DNA from 3 places in the Weizmannia acidilactici genome. Region 2 is predicted to be linked to each of the others. Evidence: riboswitches for the same ligand, from Rfam matches in the RefSeq annotation. Region 2 holds a riboswitch; each other region holds the start of a gene.
What was found. Region 2 has a riboswitch for S-adenosylmethionine ahead of GBH70_RS14065 (methionine biosynthesis PLP-dependent protein). Riboswitches for the same ligand answer to the same signal wherever they lie in the genome.
Positions count from the first base shown of each region.

Region 1: linked by a shared signal. The riboswitch ahead of GBH70_RS11710 (amino acid ABC transporter permease) and the one ahead of GBH70_RS14065 (methionine biosynthesis PLP-dependent protein) in region 2 are both predicted to bind S-adenosylmethionine.
Region 3: linked by a shared signal. The riboswitch ahead of metK (methionine adenosyltransferase) and the one ahead of GBH70_RS14065 (methionine biosynthesis PLP-dependent protein) in region 2 are both predicted to bind S-adenosylmethionine.

Region 1 is NZ_BKZR01000031.1:20,207-30,250, forward strand. It holds gene GBH70_RS11690 (alanine/ornithine racemase family PLP-dependent enzyme) at 1-416, shown strand, start outside; gene GBH70_RS11695 (cysteine ABC transporter substrate-binding protein) at 436-1,284, opposite strand; gene GBH70_RS11700 (amino acid ABC transporter ATP-binding protein) at 1,316-2,053, opposite strand; gene GBH70_RS11705 (amino acid ABC transporter permease) at 2,046-2,735, opposite strand; gene GBH70_RS11710 (amino acid ABC transporter permease) at 2,716-3,375, opposite strand; SAM riboswitch class I at 3,616-3,720, opposite strand; partial or broken gene GBH70_RS11715 (transposase) at 3,969-4,178, shown strand; gene GBH70_RS11720 (malate:quinone oxidoreductase) at 4,552-6,054, opposite strand; gene rlmH (23S rRNA (pseudouridine(1915)-N(3))-methyltransferase RlmH) at 6,341-6,820, opposite strand; gene GBH70_RS11730 (S1C family serine protease) at 7,129-8,403, opposite strand; gene yycJ (exodeoxyribonuclease YycJ) at 8,637-9,431, opposite strand; gene GBH70_RS11740 (two-component system regulatory protein YycI) at 9,448-10,044, opposite strand, start outside.
Region 2 is NZ_BKZR01000046.1:12,515-22,558, reverse strand. It holds gene GBH70_RS14075 (KpsF/GutQ family sugar-phosphate isomerase) at 1-524, shown strand, start outside; gene GBH70_RS14070 (KdsC family phosphatase) at 528-1,052, shown strand; SAM riboswitch class I at 1,135-1,254, shown strand; gene GBH70_RS14065 (methionine biosynthesis PLP-dependent protein) at 1,339-2,454, shown strand; gene metC (cystathionine beta-lyase) at 2,451-3,623, shown strand; gene GBH70_RS14055 (CDP-glycerol glycerophosphotransferase family protein) at 3,822-5,672, opposite strand; gene GBH70_RS14050 (CDP-glycerol glycerophosphotransferase family protein) at 5,705-6,916, opposite strand; gene GBH70_RS14045 (ribitol-5-phosphate dehydrogenase) at 6,971-7,999, opposite strand; gene GBH70_RS14040 (IspD/TarI family cytidylyltransferase) at 7,992-8,708, opposite strand; gene GBH70_RS14035 (glycoside hydrolase family 65 protein) at 9,001-10,044, opposite strand, start outside.
Region 3 is NZ_BKZR01000003.1:75,455-85,498, reverse strand. It holds gene GBH70_RS01830 (aromatic acid exporter family protein) at 1-143, opposite strand, end outside; gene gntK (gluconokinase) at 207-1,754, opposite strand; gene GBH70_RS01820 (alpha/beta hydrolase family protein) at 2,870-3,649, shown strand; gene GBH70_RS01815 (DUF2584 domain-containing protein) at 3,681-3,923, shown strand; gene GBH70_RS01810 (NUDIX hydrolase) at 4,021-4,416, shown strand; gene pckA (phosphoenolpyruvate carboxykinase (ATP)) at 4,484-6,070, opposite strand; SAM riboswitch class I at 6,284-6,434, shown strand; gene metK (methionine adenosyltransferase) at 6,626-7,837, shown strand; gene asnB (asparagine synthase (glutamine-hydrolyzing)) at 8,339-10,044, shown strand, end outside.

The DNA.
Region 1 (10,044 bases), on a different contig from region 2:
ATGCGTTTTGTTTCGTTGCAGAAGTCATTGAATCCAAAATCAAACCATCCGTGCCATACGGGATGATTGGAAAAAATGCGTTTGGGGAACGGGTTTCCTTCCAAGACAGGGGAAACAGGCGGAGGACGATTGTTGGGGCAGGGCGGCATGATGTGCTCGTGCCGGGCCTTACCCCTGTCCAACCGTTTGAAATCCTCGGATCCAGCAGCGACCATATCATCCTCGATACAAAAGATGCCATCCTTAAACCGGGGGATGAAGTAAGGTTTTACATGAACTACGGGGCAGTGCTGACGGCCATGACTTCCCCGTATGTCCATAAAACTTATGTATATCCAGACGCCAAGACCCGCGAATGGTACAAGCAGCAGTTTATCCTTTCCCGTGTCGCTAAGCAGGAAAAAACGGGCGCATGAATCATACGCCCGTTTTTTCTTATTTTGTGATAATAATATCTTCTGCTGTGATGTCGCTGCCGAAATACGGTTTCAAATTCTCGTTGTAATCCTTTTTAAAGAAGCCATTATGGTTTAATTTCGTAATTTCCTTATTGACCCATTTCAGAAGCGATTGATTTCCTTTCTTCACCGCAGGGGCAATATACTGGTTCGGCCCAAGCGTTTTAATCCCGACCGTATAGTCCGGATGATTTTTCACCCAAGCATACAGATAAGAGTTATCATCCGCCAATGCCGCTGCCCGGCCATTTTTCAGCGCATTGAACTGCTCTGTTTTTGAATCATATTTTTGCAAAGAGATATCTTTATATTTGCTGGTAAAATAGTTTTCCGCCGTTGTCCCTTTGTTTACAATCAAAGATTTGCCTTTCAATTGGTTCACATTGGTAATCGGATTTTTCTTAGGCGAAACAACGCCAATCGAGACTTTCATGTACGGATTGGCGAAGTCCACAACCTGCTTCCGTTCAGGCGTTACGGTGAAATTGGCCAATACAAGATCGACTTTGTTGGATTTCAATGCATCAACGCGGTTGTTGGCATTCACTTGCACAAATTTCACTTTCACGTTTAAATCTTTGGCAATTTGCCGGGCCAGTGCTACATCATAACCGGTCCGGTTCCCGTTTTTATCCACCCATCCGTAAGGCGGAAGATCACCGAAAACGGCAATCTTAATCGTGCCGTTTTTCTTAATGGCGGATACACTGGACGGGTTGCTGCTTGATGAACTGCCTGAACTGTTGCCGCAGCCTGCAAGCGCCAATACCAATATCAGTACAAAAGATGAGATTAAACCTGATACCAATGAACGATGCTTTTTCATAATCTTACCTCCTAGCTGAGATACAAATATTCTAGAAATCCATGCTTTCCAGGAATTTTTTTGCCCGGTCTGTCTGCGGTCTGGCAAAAAATTGGCTGCCCGGTGTTTGCTCGAGAATTTTTCCGTCCTCAAGAAACAGGATTTTATCACCAATTTGCCGGGCAAAATTCATTTCATGCGTGACGACGATCATCGTCATATTTTCTTTGGCTAAACGTAGAATGATTTCGAGAACGCCGCGGACCATCTCCGGGTCAAGCGATGCGGTGACCTCATCAAAGAGCATCAGTCTCGGATTCAGTTCAAGCGCGCGGACAATCGCCACCCGCTGTTTCTGCCCGCCGGACAATTCGCGCGGATAAGCCTCTGCATACTGTTCCATCCCAACTTCTTTCAACAGGCTTAATGCCTGCCGAGCGGCTTCGTCTTTCTTCCGCTTTTGGACCTTCATCGGGCCAAGGAGGATATTTTCCATCACCGTCATATTCGGAAATAAATCATAGCTTTGGAAAACCATCCCGATCTGCTGCCGCAGCCGGCGCCAGTTTTTCTGCGACGACTGAACGGTTTCCCCGTTGAAAACAATCGATCCGGATTGAAATACTTCAAGCCCGTTTAAGCATCGGATCAATGTGCTTTTTCCCGACCCGGACGGACCCAAAAGGACGACGACGCTGCCTTCATCGACTTCAAAACTGATGTCCTCCAGCACGCGTTTATTGCCGTAAGATTTCTGTAAATGTTCTACTTTCAGTAAAGGTTCAGCCATTTGCTCCTACCTTGCCCCTCCTCTCTAATCGCCTTGCCAGACGGGAAAGCGGATAGCATAAAATAAAATATAAAATAAAAATAAAACCGTAAACCCAGAAAGCGCCGTCCTGATAACGGTGGCTGTTGGCTTCAATAATCTGCTGCCCGACATTGATGACATCCACCACGCTGATCAACAGCAGCAGGGAGGTCGTTTTAATAATTCTGGTCATTAGATTAATGGTAGCCGGAATCATCAAGTGGACCGATTGCGGCAGAAGGATGTACCGGTAGAGCTGAAATGGATTTAAACCGATTGCTTTTCCGGCTTCAACTTGGTGCCGGGGAACGGAAATCAACGCACCGCGGACGATATCGCTCATTTCAGCAGCCATCCATAAACTGAATACGAGTGTCCCGACCGTATCTGCCTTGAAATTAATGTTAAAGCTTTGCGGCAGAATATAATAAAACAAAAACAGCAGTACAATGGTCGGCACAATGCGGAAAAATTCCAAATACAGCCGCAGAATCATCCTCAGCAGCGGATTATGCAATGTCCGCAAGACCCCTAAAACAATGCCAAGCACACCGCCAAAGAGAATGGCCAAAAGGGCAATTTTAGCCGAGACATATAATCCGCCCAATAACCGTATAAAGTTGGCTCCTTCAAAGAAGATATTAATTCCCGAATGTCCCATAACGCACCTTCTTTTCTAACCATGTCAGTATGATGGACAGCGGAATTAAAATGACAGCATACGCCAGCACGAGCAATGACAAGTACTCGTTTGTGTGGTAGTACATACCGATTAAGTCAAGTGCCGTATTGGTCAATTCCGGAATGGCAAGGACTGTAAAAATGGAAGTTTCCTTGATTAAAAAAATGACGTTTGCGGCAAACGCAGGGACGCTGAGCATCAATCCCTGGGGAAAAACGATATAGCGTGCCAGCTGAAACTGGTTCAGCCCAATCGCGAGCCCTGACTCAACCTGTGTTTTCGGCACGCCGTTCAGTCCGCCGGAAAACCCTTCAGCCATATAACTGCCCCCCAGAAAAATAAGGCCGATAATCCCGCAGATTTCAGCGGGAAATTTTATCCCGACCTGCGGCAGACCGTAATAAAGGAAAAATAACTGAATCAATAATGGCGTGTTCCGCGACAATTCTACATAAGCCGAAACGATCTGCCGCAATACCGGAACCTTAAAATACTGAACAAAACTGCACAACAAGCCTGCAACGGCCGCACCAAGAATGCCGAAAAACGAAAGCCGCAAAGTCAGCCAGAATCCCTTAATAAATATAGGCATGCTTTGCTGTATAACGGTCCAGTCCATCTCATCCCTCCTTTTGGCAAAATCCCATATAGCAGTTGAACAGCCTGGACTGCAAAATGCAGACACTAGGTGGAATCCGTGCTCATGCACTCAACAAACCAGATATGTAGAGATAAAAATGTTGCTTTGTCGAATATTCCGAATTTCACCTCCCTCCTTTCTTTTCCCATCCAGCAGACACAAAAAAGGCCGTTTCCCGCATAAGAAAACGACTTTACTCTTTTCGAGTATGTTGTTGTTTTCTTATCTTTACAGATGGATATCTGCTGGAATTAACACCATACATTTAAAAATGCTGGTTGTCGGGTTTCATTGGGCCAGTCCCTCCACCACTCTTGATAAGAAATATTCATTATTTTAGCAACATCTTTATTTTACTGAATCTGAATATAAAAATCAATATATTCCAATTGATTTTATCGGATTTGTCTCACACAGGAACAGCCGCCATGGTGATTGCAGCAAGGGTAAAAAAGAAATATGATCCCAATTACGAAAGTAAAATTGTAATTTAAAATAAAAAAAGGGCCCCATCCTTTGGTATAATTGAGTTTAACCAAAACTAAAAAACCAAGAAAGGGGGCACCTTTTCTGAATGTAATGCCGTTGAAGGCAAATTTGGTGAAGGCAAGCGTAAATACGGGCTGGACCTTATTCGAGCACGCCTTCAGGAGACAAGTGAAACAGTTGTAGCTCTCCAATTTCTCATCATGAACCTGGAGCGAAAGCTCAGAGTTCTTTTTTTGAAGTTTTTACAAAACACTATTTTGTCTTTTGATAACCGAATTTTGGCTTGCATCTGATTCATTCAGCAAGCCCTATTTACTTTAAACAATTTTACGGAAAAGCCAAAACATTTTTTAATTTATTGAAAAAACAGGCCAAACATACTATCGAAATGATACTTTCGTCAATGTCATTGCTTGGGCTTTGTACACTGACTTAAGAATAAGCTGCAGAGAGTAAATCCATTCGCCATTACATTTATTATATGATTCCGGAAGCCTCTCTAACTGCGAATATTGAAAAAAGAACCTTCAATCCAAAGATTGATCAATGGTTCTATGTTTTATTTTCAATGATGTTCTATTCCAATTCTTTAAGTAGAAACAATTGTCCATTGAAGAAAAATTGTTTAACTTTTTCGTTCAGTCCCTTTGTTCCGCATCCAAAGCATTAATGATAAACCGGTTCTTTTTCGCTCAGGCCAAGCGTCTGTGCTGTCGTAGTACGAATTTCTTGAAGAAGCTCCGGATTTTCCGCCAGTGACACGCCATAAGAAGGAATCATTTCTTTTATTTTCGGTTCCCACGCTTTCATATGTTGCGGGAAACATTTTTCGATTACCTCAAGCATCACGTGAACAGCAGTCGAAGCACCCGGAGAAGCACCAAGCAATGCAGCTACCGATCCATCAGCGGCAGTGACAACTTCCGTACCAAATTGTAGTGTTCCTTTACCGCCAGCCTCAGTATCTTTGATCACTTGTACTCGTTGGCCGGCTACCACGATATCCCAGTCCTCAAGTTTGGCGTTCGGGATAAACTCCCGTAACGTTTCCAGACGCTTTTCATTTGATAACAAAAGCTGCTGGATCAGGTATTTTATCAATGGGACGTTTTTTGCACCTGACGCTAACATCGTGAAAACATTATTCGGTTTTACAGAACCTAATAAATCAAAATTTGAACCTGTTTTTAAGAACTTTGGCGAGAAGCCGGCAAAAGGCCCAAACAGCAACGATTTTTTATGATCAATATATCTTGTATCAAGATGCGGAACCGACATTGGAGGAGCACCGACCTTCGCTTTACCGTATACTTTTGCATGATGCCGCGCTACAACTTCCGGATTTTTGCATACCATAAATAATCCGCTTACCGGGAACCCTCCAATATGTTTTGATTCAGGAATACCGGTTTTTTGCAGTAAAGGCAGACTTCCGCCCCCAGCACCGATAAAGACGAATTTTGCAGTGTGGTATTCGATTTTACCGTTTTTGATATCATGCACTTTCACTTCCCACAAGCCTTCGCGGGTACGCTTAATATCCTTCACGATGTGCTTGTAGTTGACCTCGACGTTTGTATTCTTTAAGTGGTCAAACAACATGCGTGTTAAAGCGCCAAAATTGACATCAGTCCCGAAATCGATTTTTGTTGCCGCTATCGGTTCATTCAATGTACGGCCTTCCATGATAAGCGGAATCCATTCCTTCAGTTTTTCCGGGTCATCTGAAAATTCCATCCCTTTAAACAGGGGATGGCTTGACAGCGCTTTAAAACGTTTTTTTAAAAAAGTAACATTTTTTTCCCCTTGAACTAAACTCATATGAGGAATTGGCCTGATAAAGTCCCGCGGATTACTGATCAGCTTGCTGTTTACAAGATAAGACCAAAACTGTCTTGAAAGCTGAAACTGTTCATTAATTTTTACAGCCTTGCGAATATCTACAGATCCGTCAGATTTCTCGGGTGTATAGTTGAGTTCGCACAGCGCAGAATGGCCCGTACCCGCATTATTCCATTCGTTTGAGCTTTCTTCCCCTGGGTTTGCGAGTTTCTCAAACACTGTGATTTCCCATTCCGGTGCTAACTCCTTCAACAATGTTCCTAAAGTCGCGCTCATGATTCCGGCACCAATTAAGATAGCGTCTGTTTTTTCCTGTCTGTTACTCATGATAACCTTCTCCTTATCCCCTGTATTTGCAATATGATCCAGGCGCTCCTTCCCGTTACACAAATGGCAGGTGCAACCCGGGAAAACGCTTTATGAGTCTTAATATAATAATATCATATTTTATTATAATTCTTTAGAATAATGATAAACAATTTGACAATGGAAATATGAGGAAGAAGTCTTTTGCAAAGACCGAGAAACACAAAAAACCAAATCCTTAACTCAACTTCTTAAAATGGTTAAGGCTTTGGTTTACGCTACAACCTGCATCGTCCCATTATCGACGTTACTTATGGTACGGTTCATTCCTGATAATCCGGAACGCGCGGTAGATCTGTTCCAGTAAAATCAAGCGCATCAACTGGTGCGGGAAGGTCATTTTGGAAAAGGAGAGGCTTTCGTTGCCCCGCTGCATGACTTCACGGCTTAAGCCAAGGCTGCCGCCGATGACAAAAGTGATTTTGCTTTTGCCGTATGTCGCCAAATGATCAATCATATCCGCCAATTCTTCCGATGTTTTCATTTTACCCTCGATCGCAAGCGTGATCACATAGGTATCCGGGCTGATTTTGGCGAGAATCCTTTCGCCTTCTTTTTGTTTCACAATTTCCATCTCGGCTTCGCTCAACACTTCTGGCGCTTTTTCATCCGGAACTTCGATGATGTCCACTTTTGCATAAGCAGAAAGCCTTTTCAAATACTCTCCAATCCCTTGTTTTAAATATTTTTCTTTCAATTTTCCTACTGAAAGAATCGAGATATTCACAACTTACCCCCACCTTACCCACAAGCTATTGACATAAGTTATCCACATATTCACAAAAACTATCCACATTTTGTGTGGGAATACCCGTTCCATACAAGATATATTCCATCATTTTTCGCTGTTCACAGGCTGTTAATATTCTTTTTTTCGAGCAATTTCAACAAATATTATTATTTCCTTACCATTTTTCTTCAAAAATGGCCCCTTTATCCTGGCCTCATTGCCTTATTTTACTTATCCACACAGGAAACCCACTACATGATCCCAAAAAAGGAAGGAAAAGCATTTCGCCTTTCCTCCCCATTCTATTAGTTGGATCCTGAAGCTGTCGCTAACGTCAATGTAAATGTTTTCGATTGCCCGTTCCGGTACACGGTGACGCTCATCTTATCTCCAGGCTGTTTATGTTCATACAAGTATTTCCTCAATCCAATGATGTTGTCGATCTTATGGCCGTCCAATTTATAGATGACATCAAACTCTTTCAGGCCCGCTTTATCGGCTGGGGAGCCGTTCTGGACTGCTCCAATTACAACACCGGTTGTAACATTGCTCGGCAGTTTTAATGTTTCCTGCTGCTGGTAAGCCGAAATATCAGAGACATTTTCAATTCCAACTCCCAACGCCGGGCGGACAATTTTACCTTTTGTTTCCAATTGGTTGATGACCGTTTTCGCCGAATTGATCGGAATCGCAAAACCGATCCCTTCAACAGACTCATTTGAAATTTTCATTGAGTTGATGCCGACAACCTGGCCGGAAATATTGATTAAAGCACCACCGCTGTTCCCAGGGTTGATCGCGGCATCGGTTTGAATGACTTCTTCCTGCCAATCTTCCGTTCCGTCTTCATCTATATCAACTGGGACAGTGCGGTTAAGCCCGGATACGATTCCTTGCGTCACTGATCCAGCAAATTCTTCACCAAGCGGGTTCCCGATCGCGATGACCGTTTCCCCAAGTTTTAATGCATCCGAATCGCCGAATTGGGCAACCGTTGTCACGTTGCTGCCGTCAATTTCAAGCACAGCCAGGTCGGTCCATTTATCGCCGCCAACTAATTTGGCGGAAAGCTTTTTGCCGTTGTACAATGTTACCTCTAAAGAATTGGCCCCTTCAATGACGTGGTAATTCGTGACCACATATGCCTTATCCCCGGATTTTTTATAAATAATCCCTGAACCGGATCCTGCTTCTTGGGAAGAGGAAGAGGAAGAACTCGAATCCTGGCCGTAAAAATCCTGGTTTGACCAAATACTCTGTTTTTGGATATTCGTTACGCCGACAACAGCTTTTTCCGCGTTTGAGACAGCTTTCGTAATATCCGTTGTGACTTTCAGGGATACCGATTTTGAAGTGGTCGGCGTGGCAGTGCTTGTATTCGCTGCAGAATTTGATTCAACAGATGCGGAATCTGTTTCCGTCCCAGTTTTCCCTAAAATGCTCGGGAAAAGGAGCGCTACAATTAATGCCCCGACAATGACGCCGATTAAACTGGAGAGAAAATAGCCGAATTTGGCTCCGCGTCGCCCTCTCTCATTTGATCTCATTTGACCGTTTTGATCGTCATCATAATATCCCATTGCGCACCATCCTTTCTGTAAAGGTGAGAAAAATCTGAAAGGAAAGGGCAGCGCAAGCGTTTCTGTAAAACCACCCCGCTTTAGCCGCCGACTCTCCAATATTCTTGATTTCATTATAAGTGCCGATTATTAAAAATTACTAAAAAATCATTTGCTTTTTCGTCTAAATAAAAAGAAAACTTCCCTGACACGTATTGTATTTCCAAATCAGGCGATTTTCAAACTCTTTGCTTTTACACAGCAGTTAAATTTGTCGGGATTTTCGGGTCCGTATCGTATAACTCAAATGCTTCGCCGACTGCCAAGCCCTGCTGCTGGAGAGTTTGGGATACAGCCATACGCGCAAGTTCTTTCATGTTGTTATCTTTGCTTAAATGGGCCAGGTATATACGTTTTGTGCGGTCGCCGATTACTTCGCTCATTGCAAGGGCGGCATCCTCATTGGACACATGACCGACATCGCTCAAAATGCGCTGTTTGACGCTCCACGGGTACCGCCCCATCCTGAGCATTTCAACATCGTGGTTGCTTTCGAAAATAAAGACATCCGCATTTGCAATCGTGCCCTTCATGCGATCGCTGACATACCCGGTATCCGTGATAATGACTAATTTTTTTCCGTTTTCATGGAAAATATAAAACATCGGCTGGATGGCATCATGGGAAACGCCGAATGATTCAATCTGCAGGCTCCCGAACGATTGGACAGACTCCATGCCGAAAGAAAACTTCAGGTCGGTTGGAATCTCTCCAATCATGCCTTCCATGGCCGACCATGTTTTATCATTTGCATAAATCGGGAGCTGGTATTTCCGCGCCAGCACCCCGATTCCTTTAATATGGTCGCTGTGTTCGTGCGTGACAAGAATCCCGCTTAAATCCGCAATATTTCGGCCGATTTGCCGGAAAAGCTGCTCCATTTGCTTTCCGCTCAGGCCTGCGTCCACTAAAAAGGCATGCTGTTCTGTTTCTACATATACTGCATTGCCCGTACTTCCGCTTGCGAGTACGCTAAATTGCATTGACATGTTATCCTCCCCAATATTATTGATCATTCTCCAGCTGATTGACTTGTCCTTCAAAGGCATTGACAAACAGGTGCTCGGTTTCATTATCATGCTCTACAGTAAAATGCCATGTCGGCACCAGTACCTGCAGCTCGGGCACCCTTGTATAGTATCCGAGTTCCGCTTTCGTTACTTTGCTGTTCGGCTTCAGCATGCCTTTCTTGTACAGGGCTTCAAGTGCCTTTATCGCCGACAAAGTTTCTTCTTCTTCCCGATATTTTTTTATATTGGTTAAATACGTCTGGTCATAAGACACGATTTCATTCTGATCATCCAAATATACCGTCAATTGTGCGCTTTTATTGTTAAAAATCATTTTGCCGTTATACGTTTCATAAAAGACAGCCTGGTTCAGGTCTTGATCGTAATTCCAAAGTTTATAGCGGCTGCCGTAAAGCATATTTTCCCGCACAACCGCCTCCAATTGGTTCGCCTCCACTTTTTTGCCGAGCTTCACCGGCTTGTCAAAAGCAGCACTGATTTTATTCCGGCTGACAATTTTCGCCTGTTGGTTCTTCAATTTTTTAATGTCTTTCGTAGTAAAAACTTTTTCTTCGGCGCTGATATAAGGCCG
Region 2 (10,044 bases):
CGCTCGGCCTGGCACCGACTTCGAGCACGACAGCGACGCTTGCTTTAGGGGACGCAATCGCCATTGCCCTTCTTAAAGCGAGGGAGTTCACGCCGGAAAATTTTGCCCTTTTCCATCCCGGCGGCTCATTGGGCAGGCGCCTGCTTTTGACGGTCGGGCATGTCGTCAGGAGGAAAAAAGTCAATCCTGTTGTTGCGCTCGACACGGGCATAAAAGATGCGCTTTTCATAATGACGGAAGCGGGTGCGGGTGCGGTTTCGGTCATCGATGATGAAGGCCGGCTGATCGGGATTTTGACGGATGGCGATATCCGGCGTGAACTGATGAAAGGACATGAAGTGCTCGATAAAAAAGTGGCGGATCTGTATACAAAGTATCCTGTTTCTGTCAGCGACCGCCAGCTGGCGACGGAAGCGTTGCGGATCATGGAAGATCGCGCGTTCAATGTGCTTCCGGTTGTAAAGGCAGGGAAGAAACCGGTTGCAATGCTCCGTATCCAGGATTTGACGAGGCTGGGGCTATAGCGGATGGCGAAGATCAAATGCATTGTAATGGACGTGGACGGCGTGCTGACGGACGGGCGTCTCATCATGGAGGAAGACGGGCAGGAATGGAAAGCGTTCCACAGCATGGACGGGTTGGGCATCACGCTGGCAAAATCGGCCGGTATCCGGTTCGCCATCATTACAGGGCGTAAATCGGGCATTGTCAGCCGCCGGGCAAAAGAACTCGGGATTGATGAAGTGCACCAGGGGATCCGCGACAAGTTCACCGTTTTTACGGAACTTGTTTCGCGGTTCGGCCTGTCTTTTGATGAAACCTGTTATATCGGCGATGATTTGAACGACCTTATGATCATGCGTGAAGCCGGTTTTTCGTGCGCACCAAGGAATGCGGCCAAATGGGTCAAACAGGAAGCTGATTATGTCACAGAAAAAAACGGCGGGGAAGGTGCAGTCCGCGAAGTCATCGATTTGATTTTGTCCAGGCAGTATGATTATGAAAAACTCGCCCTGCATTTTTTATACGAAAAAGTGGAGTTAAAACAGTAAGACAAAAGAAAATTTTTTCATAAAAAAGCTTGACGAATCCAAAAAAATGGTATAATTTTAATGAAAAGTATAAATATTATAGTTCTTATCAAGAGAGGTGGAGGGAATGGCCCAATGAAGCCTCAGCAACCTTCAATGCGCATGTACATTGAAAAGGTGCTAAGTCCAGCAAGTTATGGAACCATAACTTGAAAGATAAGAAGAACGGCTGAGTGTTAATAAAAAGCAAAAGTCTTCTTCTTATTGGAGAAGGCTTTTTTATTTACCATTTGAAGGAGTGTCAAGCATGTACCATACGGAAACGAAACTTGCACAGATCGGAAACCGCAGCGAAGACAGGACAGGCGCCGTCAACCCTCCTGTATATTTTTCTACCGCTTACCGCCATGAAGGGATCGGGCAGTCGACCGGATATGACTACTCCCGCACCGGCAATCCGACAAGGCAATTGCTCGAAGAAACGATTGCGGATCTGGAAGGGGGAGACCGGGGATTTGCCTGCAGTTCCGGCATGGCTGCGATTTTCACCGTTTTGTCTTTATTCCAATCCGGCGATGAATGGATTGTGAGTGATGATTTATACGGCGGTACATACCGCTTGCTCGAGCAGGGCTATAAAAAATGGGGGTTGTGTTGTAAGTATGTAAACACTTGCCATCCGGAAAATATAGAGAAGGAAATCACCCCGAAAACAAGAGCCATTTTTCTCGAAACTCCGACCAATCCCCTCATGCAGCAGACCGATATTGCCGCGGTTGCTGAAATCGCCAAAAAATACGGGATTTTGCTGATTGTTGACAATACCTTTTATACCCCTCTTTTGCAGCAGCCGATCAAACTTGGCGCAGACATTGTCATCCACAGCGCGACAAAATATTTGGGCGGGCATAACGATGTGCTTGCCGGCCTGATTGTCGCAAAAGGGGAAGAGATTTGCGAACAACTCGCCCTTTACCATAACGGCGCCGGCGCCACGCTCAGCCCGTTTGACTCGTGGCTTTTAATGCGCGGCATGAAAACATTGGCTTTAAGGATGGAAAAGCATGAAAAAAATGCAAAAGCTGTAGCGGAATTTCTGAACGGGCATCCGGATGTGGACGATGTGCTTTATCCGGGGAGAGGCGGGATGCTGTCTTTCCGGATCAAGGATGAGGCATGGGTTGATCCGTTCTTAAGGGGCCTGTCTTTGATCACGTTTGCGGAAAGCCTCGGCGGGACGGAAAGTTTTATCACCTACCCGGCAACGCAGACGCATGCCGACATTCCGGAAGAAAAACGGATCCAATCGGGCGTTGACAACCGGCTGCTCCGCTTTTCGGTCGGGATTGAAGATGTGCGCGATTTAATCGCAGATATTGAAAAAGCTTTTGCCAAAATCCATGAAGGGGTGCAAGTGCGATGACAAACGCTTATTCTTTTCAAACAAAGCTTTTACATAACAGCCATAAAATCGACCCGGCAACCGGAGCAGTAAGCGTGCCGATCCAGCATGCTTCGACTTACCACCAGTTCGATGTGGATCATTTCGGGAAATACGATTACAGCCGTTCGCTCAATCCGACAAGGGAGGCGCTTGAAGATGTGATCGCGGAACTTGAGGGGGGCGTGAGAGGCTTTGCATTTTCTTCCGGCATGGCCGCGATTTCGACGGCCTTCCTGCTGCTTTCGGCGGGTGATCATGTCGTCATTACCGAAGATGTGTACGGCGGCACGTTCCGGATGGTGACGGAAGTCTTGTCCCGGCTCGGCATTGAGCATACGTTTGTCGACATGACCAATTTGGAAGAAGTACGGCAGGCTGTCCGCCCTAATACAAAAGCTTTTTATGTGGAGACCCCGTCGAACCCGCTGCTAAAAGTGACCGACATCAGGAAGGTAAGCGGAATCGCTAAAGAAATCGGCGCGTTGACGTACGTGGATAATACGTTTTTAACGCCTGCTTTGCAAAGGCCGCTCGAACTCGGGGCGGATATCGTCTTGCACAGCGCGACGAAATTTTTGTCGGGGCACAGCGATGTTGTCGCCGGGCTTGCCGTTGTGAAAGACGAAGCATTGGCTGCAAGGCTTGGTTTCTTGCAAAATTCATTCGGGGCGGTGCTCGGCGTCCAGGATGCGTGGCTTGTCCTGCGGGGGTTGAAAACATTGCATGTAAGGCTTAAGCAGTCGCAGCAGTCGGCCATCCAAATCGCGCATTATTTGGATGCGCATCCGCTCGTGCGCAAAGTGCATTTCCCGGAACTGGAGCATCATCCGCAGCATGACCTGCAAAAGCGGCAGGCGGATGGGCCGGGCGCGGTGCTGTCGTTTGAGCTGGAAAATGAAGAAGCGCTCCGGGCATTTACCAAGCATGTAAAAATTCCGGTTTTTGCCGTCAGCCTCGGAGCGGTGGAATCGATCCTGTCTTACCCGGCGAAAATGTCCCATGCCGCAATGCCGTCTGAAGATCGGAGAAAACGCGGTATTGCCGACAGCCTGCTGCGCTTGTCGGTCGGGCTCGAGAACCCAGATGATCTCATTGCCGACTTTGAACAGGCATTTGCTTATGTACGGGAGGGGGCAGCTGTGAAATGACAATCAAAAAAGGGGGGCTGCTGACGGCTGGGCCCCCTTTTTGATTTTTTTAAAAGGACAAAAGGAAGCCAGTGGGGCCGTAAATTGTCTAAATAAAAAGGCTAACAAGACAAAATGGAGCCCGCAAAGCCGCCAACTGTCTAATTAATGCAGCATCAATAAAAAGGTTGCCCAACCATCTCGGACAAGCCCTCAACTTTACTCTTCCCAGTTTTCCTTCAAAATAATTTGATCGACAACCCTGGCGCTGGATTTGCCGTCTGTGTCGTCGAAGAAGTATTGGACGAACGGTTTGATTTTATGAATATCGAATTGTTCCTTTTTGATCGTTTCAATCATTTCGTCCGTATTTCGGATCAGCGGGCCTGGGATAAAGGATTTGTAATCGTAGTAGAAATCTCGCTTCCGCACATATTCTTCCACATCGAAGGCAAAAAACAACATAGGTTTGTTCAATAAAGCAAATTCGAAGCAAACCGATGAGTAGTCGGTAATCAAAATATCCGTTACAAACAGCAGGTCATTGATTTCACGGTAGGACGAAAAGTCATAGAAAAAGTCGCTGTACTGGTACGGAATGCTAAAATCATTTTTCACGAACGGATGGATCTTAAATAAAAAGACATACTCATCCTTCAATTCATGGTAAAGCTTGTCCAAATTCAGCACTTCCATCGGGAAATGGGCGGACTGTTGGCCGTTTCCCCTGAATGTTGGGGCAAACATGATGACTTTTTTATCTTTCAAAAACGGATATTCCTCATACAGCGAAGTTTTTACCTGTTCCTGGTAAGCCTTATCGAAAAAGACATCGGTCCGCGGGATGCCGGTCGGGATGACTTTCTCAATGTCAATGCCGAACCCTTCCGCATAATGTTTGGCAATATTATGCGAGCTGACAATCGCCTTCGTGTAATTGCGATGGTTTTTCGATTTCGGCGATGGTCCGCCCGGGCGCCCGAGCCGGCTGAAGCCAAACGTTTTAAACGCGCCGACCGCATGCCATAATTGCACAAGCTCGGCATTTTTGCGGATCTTGAGCGGATAGACCATCGGATAAAAGTCGTCCAGCAGGATGAACTTGGACGTTGCCAAATGGTAGGCGAGCTTGACGATGTCTTTGTACGATTTTTCCGCTGCGATCCCTTTTTTCAGCATAAAATGATAATCGAATTCGAGGCCGCGCCGGACCATTTCATCAAATACGAATTTAAAATTCCCGCTCAAGTCTTCCCGGCTGTCGGATGCAAACAAGATTTTCTTTTCCTTTAGTGGGAGCAGTTTGAAAATTTTATATAAAGTCCGGAATCCGACTGACCGCATGAAACGGTAAAAAATGCTGCCTTTTTTCATTTTTTCGAGATTGTACTCGGACGGGTCCAGGTCTTTCAGCTTGGTCGATTCAATTTTCAGCGTTTTTTCCGCTTTATCGTAAGTGGCCAATAAATTATATTTCAATTCTTTCCGTGCAGAGAAATATTCCATTTTGGCCGTATAAAATTTTTGATCGAGAAAATGTTCGATATTGCCGAGCGGATACCGTTTCACATATCTTTTTACGCCTGAGACATGCGCGTCTATATCAATATAGGTTTTATATACGGACTCCGGAAGCGGCATGTTTTTGGACGTGATTGTAGAAAAATTGACTTCCCCTTTAAAACCCGCCCAGTAGTACTGTTCTTTTACATCATCCGGAAGGGAGCCGTCGATTTCGCCGATATACACATCGGATAAAGGAATATAAATTTTATTATTTTTCCCGTCAATCAGGACGAGCCTTTTCCTGACGAGATCTTCATCATGCAACGGGATATTTTCAAGGTAAAAATAGCCCCGGATCCTCATGATCGGACCATTCCAGTAAAGGCCGGCCACCTTCCTTTTGGCGGTGAGGTACCTCTGCTCTTCGATATTCGGAATGACCGGGGATAAATTTTCCAGCAGTTCAATTTCATCTTCCCACTGGCTCATATCTGCCTGGCTGGAGTCAGGCTGTCTGCTAAAAAGTTTGTTGCGGATTTTCCCCGCAATCCTTCTTAAACCCATTTACCAAAACACTCCTACTCAAAAATAAGTTGTTACATTGGCCGGGTGCGTCCGTAATTTCCGGGAATTTTAAGCGGCGCCTTTTCCGGCTGGATCAATGTGTCTACAATCCGTTTACTTGCCTGTCCGTCAAAATCGTCGAAAAAACGGCGTGCAAACTGCCGCACTTTTTCCAAATCGTAGTTCCCGTTTTTGATCCATTGCGCCAATTTGTCCGTCCGGTCGAAAATCGGCCCGGGCACAAATGTCCCGTAATCATAATAAAAATCCCGTTCTTTGATATAATCTTCAATATCTTTCGCATAAAAAGCAATCGGGCGGTTCAAAAGGCTGTAATCGAAAATAATAGATGAATAGTCTGTAATCAAAAGATCTGCCGTGAACAGGATTTCCTCAGTGGTAAAATCTTCATCCAATTGGTATAAAAAGCCTTTGAGCTCCGGACCGGCCTCTATTTTTGATGTCACATACGGATGCAACTTAACGATTAAAGCATAATCGGCACCTAGCACTTTTTGCATAACGGTAAAACGGGGATATGGGGAGTATTCCGTTTCCCCATGGCTTTTTCCCCTGAACGTCGGGGCGAATAAGACCAATTTCTTTCCCCGCAGTTCCGGATATCGCGAAAGCAATTTTTGTTTTGCCCGCAAACCGTTTTTCTTTTGAAATAAAATATCCGTGCGCGGGAGACCCAAAGGCACGATATTTTCGGCAGACATCCGGAAAGCTTCCGCATAAAACGGGATGACTTCAGATGAGCTGACGACCACTTTGGAATAATTGGAGTGGACAGGAATATGTTTTGTATAAGCCTCGCTCGGGCCGAATGCTTTGCCGACGATGCTGTAGCCAAATTTTTTAAATGCACCTGCCGCATGCCACAGCTGGATGACTTTTGTATTCCTCTTCATTTTAATTAAATATAGTGGAAAATAATAGTCGTCAATAATAAAATACGCACTTGTAGCGATATGGTAACAAGCCCTCAGCATATGGAAAACATATGACAACTTGCCCGTTTTGGTAGATTTCATTTTTTTGAACAAAAGCGTATAACGAAACCCGGGGCGTTTTTTTAACTCGTGATATAAGCAGGCTAAATTACCTTGGATTCGGTCCGCCCGGTAAGAAGCAAAAGTAATTTTTTCCGGCCTGTAAGGGAAAAACAGGCAGCATAGATTGTAAACTGTGCGGACGAGCAGCTTTATGAAAAGCGTCGGCAGCAATTTCAGTGTGTTCATAACTTTTGAATCCCTTCTATATAAAATACGGCAAGGCAATGCGCAGCCTGAAAACTAAATTTGCCATTCCAAAATCGTTTTTCCCCAAGGGCTTGTTAAATCTTTCTCAAACGTATGGATCAAATCCGCGATGGACCTTACTGCGTTGACGGAGCCGACAAGTGTTTCCAAGTATTCGATAACATCCGGGTTCTCGGATAAAAAGCCAACCGTTGTTTTAAAATCCTGATATCCGCTCCTGCTTGAGCCGATCAGTGTGAGCCCTTTTTCAAGCACCATCCGCGTATTCACTTCAATCGGATATTCAGACACGCCGAGAAGTGCAATGGATCCTTCAGGGTTGATGATGTCAATGATTTGGCCGACCGCATCCTGGCTACCTGCACCGCCGACGCATTCAAAAGCATGGTCGACCGCAAGCCTTTCCGGAATCTCATTAATATGATAAGTGGCATCGGCAAATGAGAAATTTTCCAGCTTAAAAGCGGTTTTGCCGAACACGTATACTTTGCATGCTTTAAATTTCTTTTTTAATAGAAGCGCCGTGATATACCCGAGGTTTCCGTCACCCCATACCCCAAAAACTTGACGGCGCGTATGGGATTTCCGTTCAAATCTTGAAATGGCATGCATGGCGACCGTAACAAGTTCTGTAAAGGCTGCAACAGGAGGGTTCAGATTTGCGGGCAATGCGATAAACCGGTCCCGCCTTAAGAAAATATAATCCTGCATGAAACCATCATAGCCGCTTGAACGGAATTTACTTGTGCGCAAATAGTTTTCTGCGATCACATCATCTGTTTCAACAGGTGTATTGGGCACCATGACAACTTTTGTTCCGGTCGCTATTTCGCCTCTCGGGTCAAACACGACTTCCCCGACGCCTTCGTGGATCAGCGCCATCGGCAGTTTCTTCGCCAGTGCCTCTTTCCCACGCTTGCCTGTGTAATATCGTTGGTCGGCTGCGCAAATCGATAAGTGGGTCGGGCGCACGACGACGCAAGCGGAATCGTTGATGGCATAGTCTGTATATGCAATTTCAAACTGGCGGGGGGAAACGAGGCGGTATACTTGGTTAATCATTTGCAATCCCCTCCTGGAGAATGGCATTTGCGACTTTCAAATCGTAAGGCGTCGTGATTTTAATATTAAACATTTCACCTTTTACAATTTTGACATCAATGCCTGAAAGCGAACAAATTTTGCAGGCATCCGTCAGCTCGGATTTTTGGGCTGCCGTCAATTGATTGTAAGAGCTGACGAGCGTTTTGATATGGAAACTTTGCGGCGTCTGCCCCTGGTACATCATGTGCCGTTTCGGGATTTGCGAAATAGACTCGCCGTCTTCCGATTCAATGATTGTATCAATCGCTCCGATGGCGGTATCGACGGCTTTATATTTTTGCACCAGCTCAATATTTTCTTTAATAATCCGGTGTGTTAAAAACGGGCGGACGGAATCATGGGTGACGATATAATCGTCATCGAATAAGCCAAAAGTTTGCTCTATGTAACGGATCCCGCTCATAATCGATTCATTCCGGTCGCTCCCGCCTTCTACCACAACCAGGCGTTCATGATAGCCGATATACCTTTGGATAATATCGTTTGTATAATTCAACCATTCTCTTGGAGAGACGACGATGATTTTATCGAATTCGGGATTTAAAATAAATTTTTCAAGGGTGTGGATCAATATTGGCTTTTTATTTAGGGCGAGGAATTGTTTTGGCATATTGACATTGCCCATCCTGGTTCCTTTTCCTCCGGCCAGTATTTCAGCGTAAATCACAGACATACAGCTCCTTTTAATCGTTTATCTTATGACTGGTATCATATAAAACGATTATTAAACTTTTATTAAAATATGGGGAGATTCTCTCATTTCATGAATCGGGCGCAAAAAAAAAACAGTGATCTTATACCAAAAGGTAAAATCTCACTGCCGTATTTTGCCAATTTTCAATGTAAAATTTAATGGTTATCTCGAAATTTGCTTCGCGCCGTACATCCGTTGGCCTCCCCGCTTGCTGCAGGGGTCTAGGAAATGAACAATGATCAACACTGTCCGCTGGCACAGCCTTTCAATGATGAATGGCCCGTGCCACAACTTTTCCCGGCAAAAGCGTTTCTTCACGGCCGAATAAACGGATCCGCAATGCTTCGCCTTCGGTTAAAACAACGGTCACAGACCCGCGGGTGACTTCGATTTGGAGCTTGCGGTTTTGGTACGCAAGGCGGAAAGCGTAGCGTTCCCATTGTTCCGGAATGGACGGGTCCACGGAAAGGCCGCTTTCTTTAATCCGGACGCCGGCGAACCCGTATACGATCGACATCCACGTTCCGCCCATATTGGCCATATGGAGGCCGTCTTTCGTGTTTCCGTGCGTATTGTCAAGATCGAGACGGGCGGTTTCGATAAAATAGTGGTACGCTTTTTCCGCTTCCCCGAGTTTGGATGCCATGATGCTGAAAATGCAGGAAGACAAAGACGAATCATGTGTCGTCACTTTTTCATAGTAATGGTAAGAATTTCGGATGGTTTCCGGGTCTGCTTCATCTTCCAGCAGAAAATGCGCAAGCACCGTGTCGGCCTGTTTACATACCTGGTAGCGGTAAATGGTCAGCGGGTGGTAGTGCAAAAGGAGCGGGTAGTGGTCCTTTGGCGTATGTTCAAAATCCCAGACCGCTTTTTCAAGAAAGCTGTCATCCTGCTTATGAATGCCGAGTTTTGCATCATAAGGGAGATACATGGCGTCCCCGGCTTTTTGCCATTCCGCGGCTTCTTCGCCCAATAAGCCGATCCGGTCGCAAAGCTCCGTAAAATACGCCGGATCTGTTGTCTTCAGCCAATGGTAAAAGTGATGGGCCGATTTCAAATTAAATTTTGCCATCACGTTCGTGTAGTAATTATTGTTGACAATTGCCGTGTATTCATCAGGCCCGGTGACGTCTTCAATGACAAATTTCCCGTCCCGGTTGTAATGGCCCGTTTCCAGCCAAAGCCTTGCCGTTTCTGCGAGCACCTCGACACCGTATTGTCTCATAAAAACTTCATCATGCGTGGCATAAAAGTACTGGACATAGCTGTACGCGATGTCCGCACTGATATGGTACTGCGCCGTGCC
Region 3 (10,044 bases), on a different contig from region 2:
ATACATAAAATGACCGTTAAAGGCGCCAAATAGGGGTGATGGGAACCGGCTGATTTTGCGATCTCCCAGGATAATGAAGATGCAATGGCGATTTTCCAAATGATCAGCTGCTTCATCTCAAATAGCGGTTTATTTTGTTTCATTTGCATTGCCCATCCTTATATAAAGTTTGCTAAAAAGGGGCTTTTGGGCAGCCCCTGTTCTCATCAACCCTTCACCCATTTCCGCTGAAACGCCGCAATATTCCCGTACTCCGCTTCCAGCAGACGTGATACGCGGATGTAAATTGGGAGGATTTCTTCATAAATGGTGACATTTTCAGGGATCGGCCGGTGGGTGTGCGTGGAGCCGACCCATTCGGATACAATCGAGAAATCGTCAATTTTACCCAGTGCGTACATGCCGAGGACGATGGCGCCGAGGCAGGAGCTTTCGAAGCTTTCCGGAACGACGACTTCCTGGTTGAAAATGTCGGCGAGCATCTGGCGCCACAGTTCGGATCTGGCAAAGCCGCCGGTCGCCTGGATTTTCTGGGGAACGCCTATCATTTCCTGGAGCGCAAGCATGACGGTGTAAAGGTTATAAATGACACCTTCCAATACGGCGCGGACCATATGCTCGCGTTTATGGTGCAGGCCGAGTCCGAAAAATGATCCTCTTGCATTTGCATTCCAAATCGGTGCGCGTTCGCCTGCCAGATACGGATGAAAGATGAGCCCGTCTGATCCGGGGGCAACGCGCGATGCGATTTTCGTCAGCACCTCGTAAGGATCAAGGCCGAGACGTTTAGCGGTCTCCACTTCGGCGGAAGCGAGTTCATCCCGAACCCATCTGAACGTCATCCCGCCATTATTGACCGGCCCTCCGACGACCCAATGGTTTTCCGTCAGCGCATAGCAGAAAATCCTCCCTTTTGGATCGGTTGCCGGCTTGTCTGTGACCGTCCGGATTGCGCCGCTTGTCCCGATCGTGATCGCGACAACGCCGGGGTCGATCGCATTTACGCCAAGATTGGACAGCACCCCGTCGCTTGCCCCGATGACAAACGGCGTGTCTTGCGGAATTCCGATTTCGTGGGCATATATTGGATCCAAACCGGTGAGGAAAAAAGTAGTGGAAACCGGTTTGGACAGTTGATCCGCCGAAATGCCAGCCACTTTGAGCGCGCCTCTGTCCCAGTCAAGTGATTCAAGATGAAAGAGGCCGGTTGCAGAGGCAATGGAATAATCGACAACATATTGCCCGAAAAACCGGTAAAAAATATATTCTTTAATGCCGATAAACTTATATGTTTTTTCGAACAAATCCGGCTTATCGTTCTTCAGCCAGGTGATTTTCGCGAGCGGTGACATCGGGTGGATCGGGGTTCCGGTTCTTCTGTAAATGTCGATGCCGTTCCATTCATTTTTGATCTTTTTCGCCCATTTTGTTGACCGCGCGTCCGCCCAGGTAATGCAGCGGGTTAACGGTTTTCCGTCTGCATCCACCGCAATCAAACTATGCATGGCAGAGCTGAAAGATACGAGTTCAATATCGGATGGATTGATGCCGCCTTTTGCAATCGCCGTTTTCATCGTTTCTTTCACGGCGCGGAAAATTTCATCCGGATCCTGTTCGGCCACATCAGGTGAAGGGCTGTGCAGCGGGTAGCCGACATGGTGCATGCTGATTACTTTCCCTTGCGCGCCGAACAAAACGGATTTCGTTGTGGTGGTGCCGATATCGACACCTAAATAATAGGATGAAGCCGTCATTTTAAACAATCTCCTTTATCTTGGTGCAAAAATGTTTCGCTTTGCAGAAACGCTCTTTGAAAAATTTTTCCTTCATTTGTATTGTACTGAAACCGCTTAGAATTGGAAAGGTTTTTGCGTATGCGTAAAATATTTCTCGGGGGTTAAAGTGTGGAAAAAAATAGAAAGACACTCTATCATTTAAATGTACGCTTGTAGTCGAGTACATCTACGGCATGGACAGCCTCATAAAAGCAAAGAAACAGGTTGAGGGCTGGAAAGTCAGCAGGTCTGACAAACCCGCCCAGCTGCTAAAACAGCCTGTACGCACGTCAATCGGGGCAAAACAGGGATCTATAAGCCCGTATATGAGCATTCAATCAACAATAGGGAATTTGAGCAAGATTTTTAGGTTTTCATATCTTCACCTGGATAAGGGGCAATCGCAAAATCCTTTAAAAGGCTGAGAATATATGATGATCGCTAATTCCTGAGACTCCTGCGGGAAAAGCGAGCAAGAAGAGACCCAGTGTGTTTGAAGGACAAGCGAGTAAATTTCGCGATCATCAAAAATATGCCCAGTTTAACGGCTTTTTTGATTGCCCTTATCCAGGGAAGCAAGCAAAGTGCGGTAGCCAAAAGTGTACAAAAAGTGTTCACCGGAGGAACAGCCTACGGGTTAGAAGGTCGGGCAAAAACCTGTGGACGCAGACTTTTTAAGTAGTCAAAGCTACAGAGTGTTCTCAGCGTTAACCCAAATGATCCTAAGACCATTATCTAGGAACATCACGAAACGCCCAAGTCCCAAATTGATGTTTTCGGGGCTCGCCCCGAAAACATCAAAGATTCACTTGTCAAAGAACAATCATTCAACTGGATATTGACTCATTTAGTAGGATCGAAACTTATTATACGAGAGTGGCTGGACATCACTGATTTTTAAACGATGTCGAGAAAAACTTGACACATACGTTTTTGCTGGAAACTTGACAGGCACCTGAACCAAACGCCATACTAGCAACAGAAGCTGAAGGTGGAAGGATTTTAGGTATGTGAAGGAAACAAACCGGTAAGAGAACTAAGGGGCATTGTTTGGAGCAAGGCAAATCAATGAAAAACTGAAAAGGTGATGCGGCATGGGTTTGATTGTCGACAAGCAGCTTTTTCCTTCCCCGAGTCCGCGGGTGCGCATGTATCTTGTCACGTATTTGTCGGACGGCTTGAAAGTGAAAGGGATGCTGGCGGAACCGGATGATGGGCTTACATATGATGGGTTTTTGTATTTGCGCGGTGGCATCAAGAGCGTCGGGATGGTGCGGCCGGCGCGCATCGGCCAGTTTGCGTTGGAAGGATTTATCGTTTTTGCTCCTTTTTACCGCGGCAATTGGGGCGGGGAGGGGGATGAAGATTTCGGCGGATGCGACCGACACGATGCGTACTTTGGTTTTGACCTGCTGATGGAACACGATCGGGTTTCCGGAAAAGTGCATGTGTTCGGTTTTTCCCGCGGCGGCATTATGGCACTCAGTACCGCAGAAGCAAGGACAGCCGCATCGCTTGTCACCTGGGGTGGCGTTTCGGATGTTGCGCTAACGTATAGGGAACGCGTCGATTTAAGAAGAATGATGAAGCGCGTCATCGGGGGCACGCCGAAAAAATACCCGGACCGTTACCGGGAACGGACGCCTCTGTATGCGCTTAATCAAATTCAATGCCCGGTGCTTATTATCCACGGAGAGCAAGATCGGAATGTTTCAGTGGAACATGCGCGGCGCCTTGAACGCGGGCTTGAGGCTTTGGATAAGCGGGTGGAAACATGGTATTTCCCGCAGTTTGCCCATCATTTTCCGCCTGTTGTGAACCGCCGGATTGTGCATGATTTATGCGTGTGGATGAAAAGACGGGCATTGCCATGATAAAATGAAAATACTAACGGAGGTGAGCCGAATGGGAATGTTGATGGGACTGGATACGGTCCTCATTACAAACGGGGAAGAAGAACGGATTGAACAAAATTTATTTGTGCTGAAAAAACCGGGTTACTGCCTTTATCCGCTTGATATGCCAATTGAAGTCCGGAAAAAGAAGGAAAGCGAACCAAGCGGAAGTGCCGTAATCCGGAAAATGGAATGGGAACGAAATACGACCATCATCCGCTATGAACTCGTTTCTTTGAATACGCCGAATTAAAACATGCGCCGCGTTTCGAACTGCGGCGCATGTTTTTTGAATGAAAGAGGCACGAAAGCAAATACTATTTTGTAAAGCAGGAAAGGAGTGGCCTGTAATGGAAACGAAAGGGACCTATATGAAAGACTGCGGCGCCTATGCCGTTATTTTTGATGCAAAAAAAGAAAGGGTCGGGGCGGTTCTGAAATATAATGGTTATGTGCTGCCGGGAGGTAAAATCGGGCAGGGGGAATCGGATATTGCCTGCCTCAAGCGTACGGTCGGGGCGGAATTGGAAGTCGGGAGTTTTTTAGGAAAAGCTGCACAATTCACAAGGCAACATACGATAGACGAAGGGCTGTTTTATTTAGGAAAAATCGAACAGCCCAGTGAAGGAAGCCAAAAACTGGAATGGCTAAATCTTCACGAGGCTGCCGCAAAAATGAGCGGCGGCCACCACCAATGGGCCGTTCAGGAAGGGATCAACGCCGTCCAGGCAAGTATGTGGTTTTAAAGTCCGTTATTTGGATGCGTAAGGATAGCCGGATTACTGAGGCGCCTTTCTCGCGGCTCCCGCCGGTTTAAACGAGTGGACCGCCGAGTTTTTCGATCTCGCCCGGTATGGACGCGAATTTCCAGAAGTTCTCCTTGAAGCGTGCAGCAAGCTCAAGCGCTTTTTGGCGGTAAGCCTGTTTGTCTTCCCAAGTTTCTGCCGGAAACAGGACGTGATCCGGCACACCGTCGATATGGAGCGGGATGTGCAAACCGAAAATGTCATCCTGCTGCGTTGGTGCATCTTTCAGTTTTCCACCGATTGCGGCCCGGACCATTGCCCTTGTGTAGCTTAATTTTATGCGCGCCCCGGTGCCGTACGGTCCGCCAGTCCAGCCGGTATTGACGAGGAATACTTGGACATGGTGCTTTTCAATTTTTTCTCCAAGCATTTTCGCGTATACAGCCGGTTCAAGCGGCAAAAACGGCGCGCCGAAACAGGTAGAGAAAACGGCTTCCGGGCTGGTGACGCCGCGTTCGGTGCCAGCCAGTTTCGATGTATAGCCGCTTAAGAAATGGTACATCGCCTGTTCCTTTGTCAGCCTGCTGATCGGCGGCAGGACACCGGATGCATCGGCCGTCAGGAAGATAATTGTGCCCGGATGGCCGGCCATGCCGGAGCGGGCAATGTTTCCGATGTTTTCAATCGGATAAGCGGCCCTTGTGTTTTCGGTAAGCGTATTATTCTCAAACTGCGGACTGCGGGATTCCGGATCGACGACAACATTTTCAAGGACGGTTCCGAATTGGATCGCCCGGTAAATTTGCGGTTCTTTTTCTTCCGTCAACCCGATGCATTTTGCATAGCAGCCGCCTTCGATGTTAAATATGCCGCTGTCCGACCAGCCGTGTTCATCATCGCCCACAAGCGCGCGGTCCGGGTCTGCTGACAAAGTCGTTTTCCCGGTTCCGGACAAACCGAAAAACAGCGCCGTATCGCCATTTTTACCGGTATTTGCGGAACAGTGCATGGAAAGGATGCCTTTTTGCGGCAGCAAATAATTCATAATAGAAAAGATGCTTTTTTTCATTTCACCGGCATATTCCGTTCCGCCGATTAAAATGATGCGCCGTTCAAGCGAAATGATGATAAAGACTTCGGAATGCGTACCGTCTGTAGCCGGGTCAGCTTTGAACAGCGGCGCGGACAAAATGGTGAATTGCGCCTCGTGTTCCTGCAGTTCCTTCGCGTCCGGCCGGATAAACAATTGGTGCGCAAATAAATTATGCCAGGCGAACTCGTTCACGACCTGGATCGGAAGGCGGCTGGAAGGATCGGCACCTGCAAATCCTTTAAACAGAAAAATCTCGTTTCTGCTTTTTAAATACTGCACCATTTTTTTGTAAAGCTTGTTGAACACTCCGACAGAGATCGGCTGGTTGGCATTTCCCCAGTCGATGCGGCTTTTTGATTCGGAGTCGACAACGATAAATTTGTCTTTCGGCGATCTTCCCGTATATTTTCCCGTTACAGCGGAAACGGCCCCGGTAGAGGTCAGCACCGCTTCTTTCCTTACTAATATTTTTTCCATTAATTGTGGTACGGAAAGCTGAGTGCGTACATTTTTCCCCGAAAGCAAAAGTTTTAAATCATCAGAAGTGCCAATAAGATCCATTTCGATAAACCGCCCCTTTGAAAATCTTATTCTATCTTGTAAACGATATTAGTATAACATATTTATTTGATTGTCACATACTTGTGATTGAAATATGTGATGAAATAGGAAAGAAAGGGAAACAGGCTTTTTGATCGTGGAAACTTCCCGCAGACAATGAAAAAACATTGACACTGGCCGGTAAATTGCGTATGATTTTACTTTGAACGGATACTCTTATCCCGAGCTGGTGGAGGGACGGGCCCAATGAAACCCAGCAACCCGCCGCTGGAACAGGCGATGCGCTCGCAACGCAGCCGCCGCTTTAACTTCCAGGCAAAGGTGCTAACCTGCAGCAAGGAAAGGATTCCTTGAACGATAAGAGTGAAAGGCGCGATAAGCAATAGTCAAAACCTTTCCACTCTCCCATTGGTCGGAAAGGTTTTTATTATTGGCCGCTTTATTTCCTATAGGTATACTTGGAATTTGATATTTAATTTTGAGCCTGACATAATAAGGGTAATGAGTACCGTTAAAGAGGATAAAAACAGCAACCCATTTAAGGAGGAAAAGTGAATGTCAAAAAGACGGCATTTGTTCACATCGGAATCGGTCACGGAAGGCCATCCTGATAAAATTTGCGACCAGATTTCCGATGCAATTTTGGATGCAATTCTGGCAAAAGACCCGAATGCCCGCGTCGCCTGCGAAACTTCAGTTACAACCGGCCTTGTGCTTGTTACGGGGGAAATTTCCACGAATACATATGTGGACATTCCAAAAGTGGTGCGGCAAACGATTAAAGAAATCGGTTATACACGCGCGAAATTTGGATTTGATGCCGAAACGTGCGCGGTGCTGACTTCGATTGACGAACAGTCCGAGGATATCGCGCGGGGTGTCAACCAGGCACTGGAAGCGCGCGAAGGCCAGATGAGCGATGAAGAAATTGAAGCGATCGGGGCAGGCGACCAGGGCTTAATGTTCGGTTTTGCCTGCAATGAGACGGAAGAACTGATGCCGCTGCCGATCTCGCTCGCCCATAAGCTGGCGCGCCGCCTTGCCGAACTCCGTAAAAAGGAAGTACTTCCGTATCTGCGCCCGGATGCGAAAACGCAGGTGACCGTTGAATATGATGAAAACAATAAACCTGTCCGCATCGATACAATTGTCATCTCCACACAGCACAATCCGGACGTCAGCCTTGAGCAGATTCAGGCAGATATGAAAAAGCATGTCATCGAACCGGTCGTGCCTGCCCATCTCCTTGATGCGGACACGAAATATTTCATTAACCCGACCGGCCGTTTTGTGATCGGCGGACCGCAGGGGGATGCCGGTTTGACCGGCCGCAAAATTATTGTAGACACGTACGGCGGCTATGCCCGCCACGGCGGCGGCGCATTCTCCGGAAAAGACCCGACGAAAGTGGACCGTTCCGCTACCTATGCAGCCCGCTATGTCGCGAAAAATATTGTGGCGGCCGGGCTGGCGGAAAAATGTGAAGTGCAGCTTGCGTATGCGATAGGGGTGGCGAAACCTGTATCCATCTCCATTGATACGTTCGGTACCGGAAAAGTTTCTGAGGAAGTGTTGATTAAAGCCGTACAAGCCAACTTTGACCTGCGACCGGCCGGCATTATCAAAATGCTTGACCTGCGCCGCCCTATTTACCGGCAGACCGCTGCGTATGGGCATTTCGGCCGCAACGATTTAAACGTGCCGTGGGAAAAAACGGATAAAGCCGAAGCGTTGAGTGTGTTTGTGCACAATTATAAGGAAAATTAATGTAGATAAGGAGCGGGGCCTGATTTTGGCAGCCGCTCTTTTCTTATGTTTGAAAGAGCTGGACAAAAAGTTCTGCATTGGAGAGAATAATTAGAAAAATGTAAAGAAAAACCAATAGGTGAACCGGGGAGAATCCGGTTCGAAATGGGGAGAACCGCCAGACGAGTAAGCGCGGCACTTTGGGGAGAAAGATTGGCAAAACAGGGGAAAAACCGGTGCAACGGGGAGAACCTGATCCAAATCGGGGAGTCTCGGAATGCATCAACACGGCCCGGGCCGGTACGTTCCTCCCATGCAGTTTGTTTCTTTTTTAACAAATCGTATTTTTTCCTGCAAAAATGCCGGAAAAAATGCTAATATATATTACATGTGTTGAAAATGGCGCCGGAAAAGGGCTGCCATAAAAATGGTTTGTCAGAAGGTTTCTTCCTTCATTTGTTTTTTCACGAAAAAATTTTAAAATAAAATGTATCGAAACTATCAAAGTAGGTGACTTTCCTCATGTGCGGATTTATTGGCTGCGTCCATGACCATCCAATTGCATTATCAGATGAAGACAGGCAACTGTTTAAAAGCATGAACAATATGATTGTGCATCGCGGTCCTGATGATGAAGGCTACTACGAAGACGAACATATCCAGTTCGGATTCCGCCGTCTAAGCATTATTGACCTTGCCGCGGGGCACCAGCCTTTAACATATGAAAACGAACGGTATTGGATCATTTTTAACGGCGAAATTTATAACTATGTCGAATTGCGTGAGGCATTGCTAAAAGAAGGGCTTACGTTCGAAACAAATTCCGATACGGAAGTGATCCTCGCACTGTACAGCCATCTTGGCGAAAAAGCAGTTGGAAAACTGCGCGGTATGTTCGCCTTTGTGATTTGGGACAAGCAGGAACAGACGTTGTGCGGGGCACGTGACCCGTTCGGCATCAAACCGTTTTTCTATTACCAGAGCGGGGAAGAAATGTATTTCGGCTCCGAGAAGAAAAGCATTTTGCTCGCGATGGAAAATCCGGAACTTAATTACGATGCAGTCCAGCATTATTTAACGTATCAATTTGTCCCGGAACCTTACAGCATGACAAAAGGCGTTCAAAAATTGGAACCGGGCCATTATTTTATCAAGAAAATCGGTAAACCGATGGAAATTAAGCGGTATTTTAAAGCATCGTTCCATCCGGTGCAAAAAAGCGAAGACGAATTTATTAAAGAAGTGCGCGATGTGCTCGTTGATTCCGTCAAAGTCCATATGCGCAGCGACGTGCCGGTTGGGGCTTTCCTTTCCGGCGGGATCGACTCTTCGATCACCGCATCGATAGCGAAACAATTCCACCCGGCGATTAAAACTTTTTCTGTCGGCTTTGAACGCGAAGGCTACAGCGAAATTGACGTCGCCAAAGAGACGGCGGAAAAACTTGGTGTCGAAAATATCAGTTATGTGATCACGCCACAGGAATATATGAAAGAACTGCCGAAAATTATTTGGCATATGGATGACCCGCTTGCCGATCCTGCCTGTGTGCCGCTGTATTTCGTGGCGCGCGAAGCCAGGAAGCATGTCACGGTTGTCTTGTCCGGGGAAGGCGCAGACGAATTGTTCGGCGGCTACAATATTTACCGCGAACCGCAGTCTCTTGAAGTTTTCGATAAAATTCCTGTTGCCGGAAAATCGCTTTTGAAAGCTTTGGCAAAAGTGCTGCCTGAAGGGATTAAAGGGAAAAGTTTTATCGAGCGCGGCGTGACGCCGATGGAAGACCGTTATATCGGAAATGCGAAAATGTATACGGAAGAAGAAAAAAGGGACTTGCTCAGGACTTACCGCAGCGATCTCGATTACCGCGATATTACAAGGCCGCTGTACAATGAGACGAAGGGTTATGACCCGGTTGACCGCATGCAGTATATCGATATCCATACGTGGATGCGCGGCGATATTTTGCTGAAAGCAGACCGGATGACAATGGCCCATTCGCTTGAACTGCGCGTGCCGTTTTTGGATAAGGAAGTGTTCCGGGTGGCCTCGCAAATTCCGTCGAGTTTAAAAACGTCCCATAACACGACGAAGTATATTTTAAGAAAAGCGGCAGAAGGCATTGTGCCGGACCATGTGTTGAACCGGAAAAAACTTGGGTTCCCGGTTCCGATCCGCCACTGGCTGAAAGAGGAAATGCATGACTGGGCGGTACAGACGATAAAAGA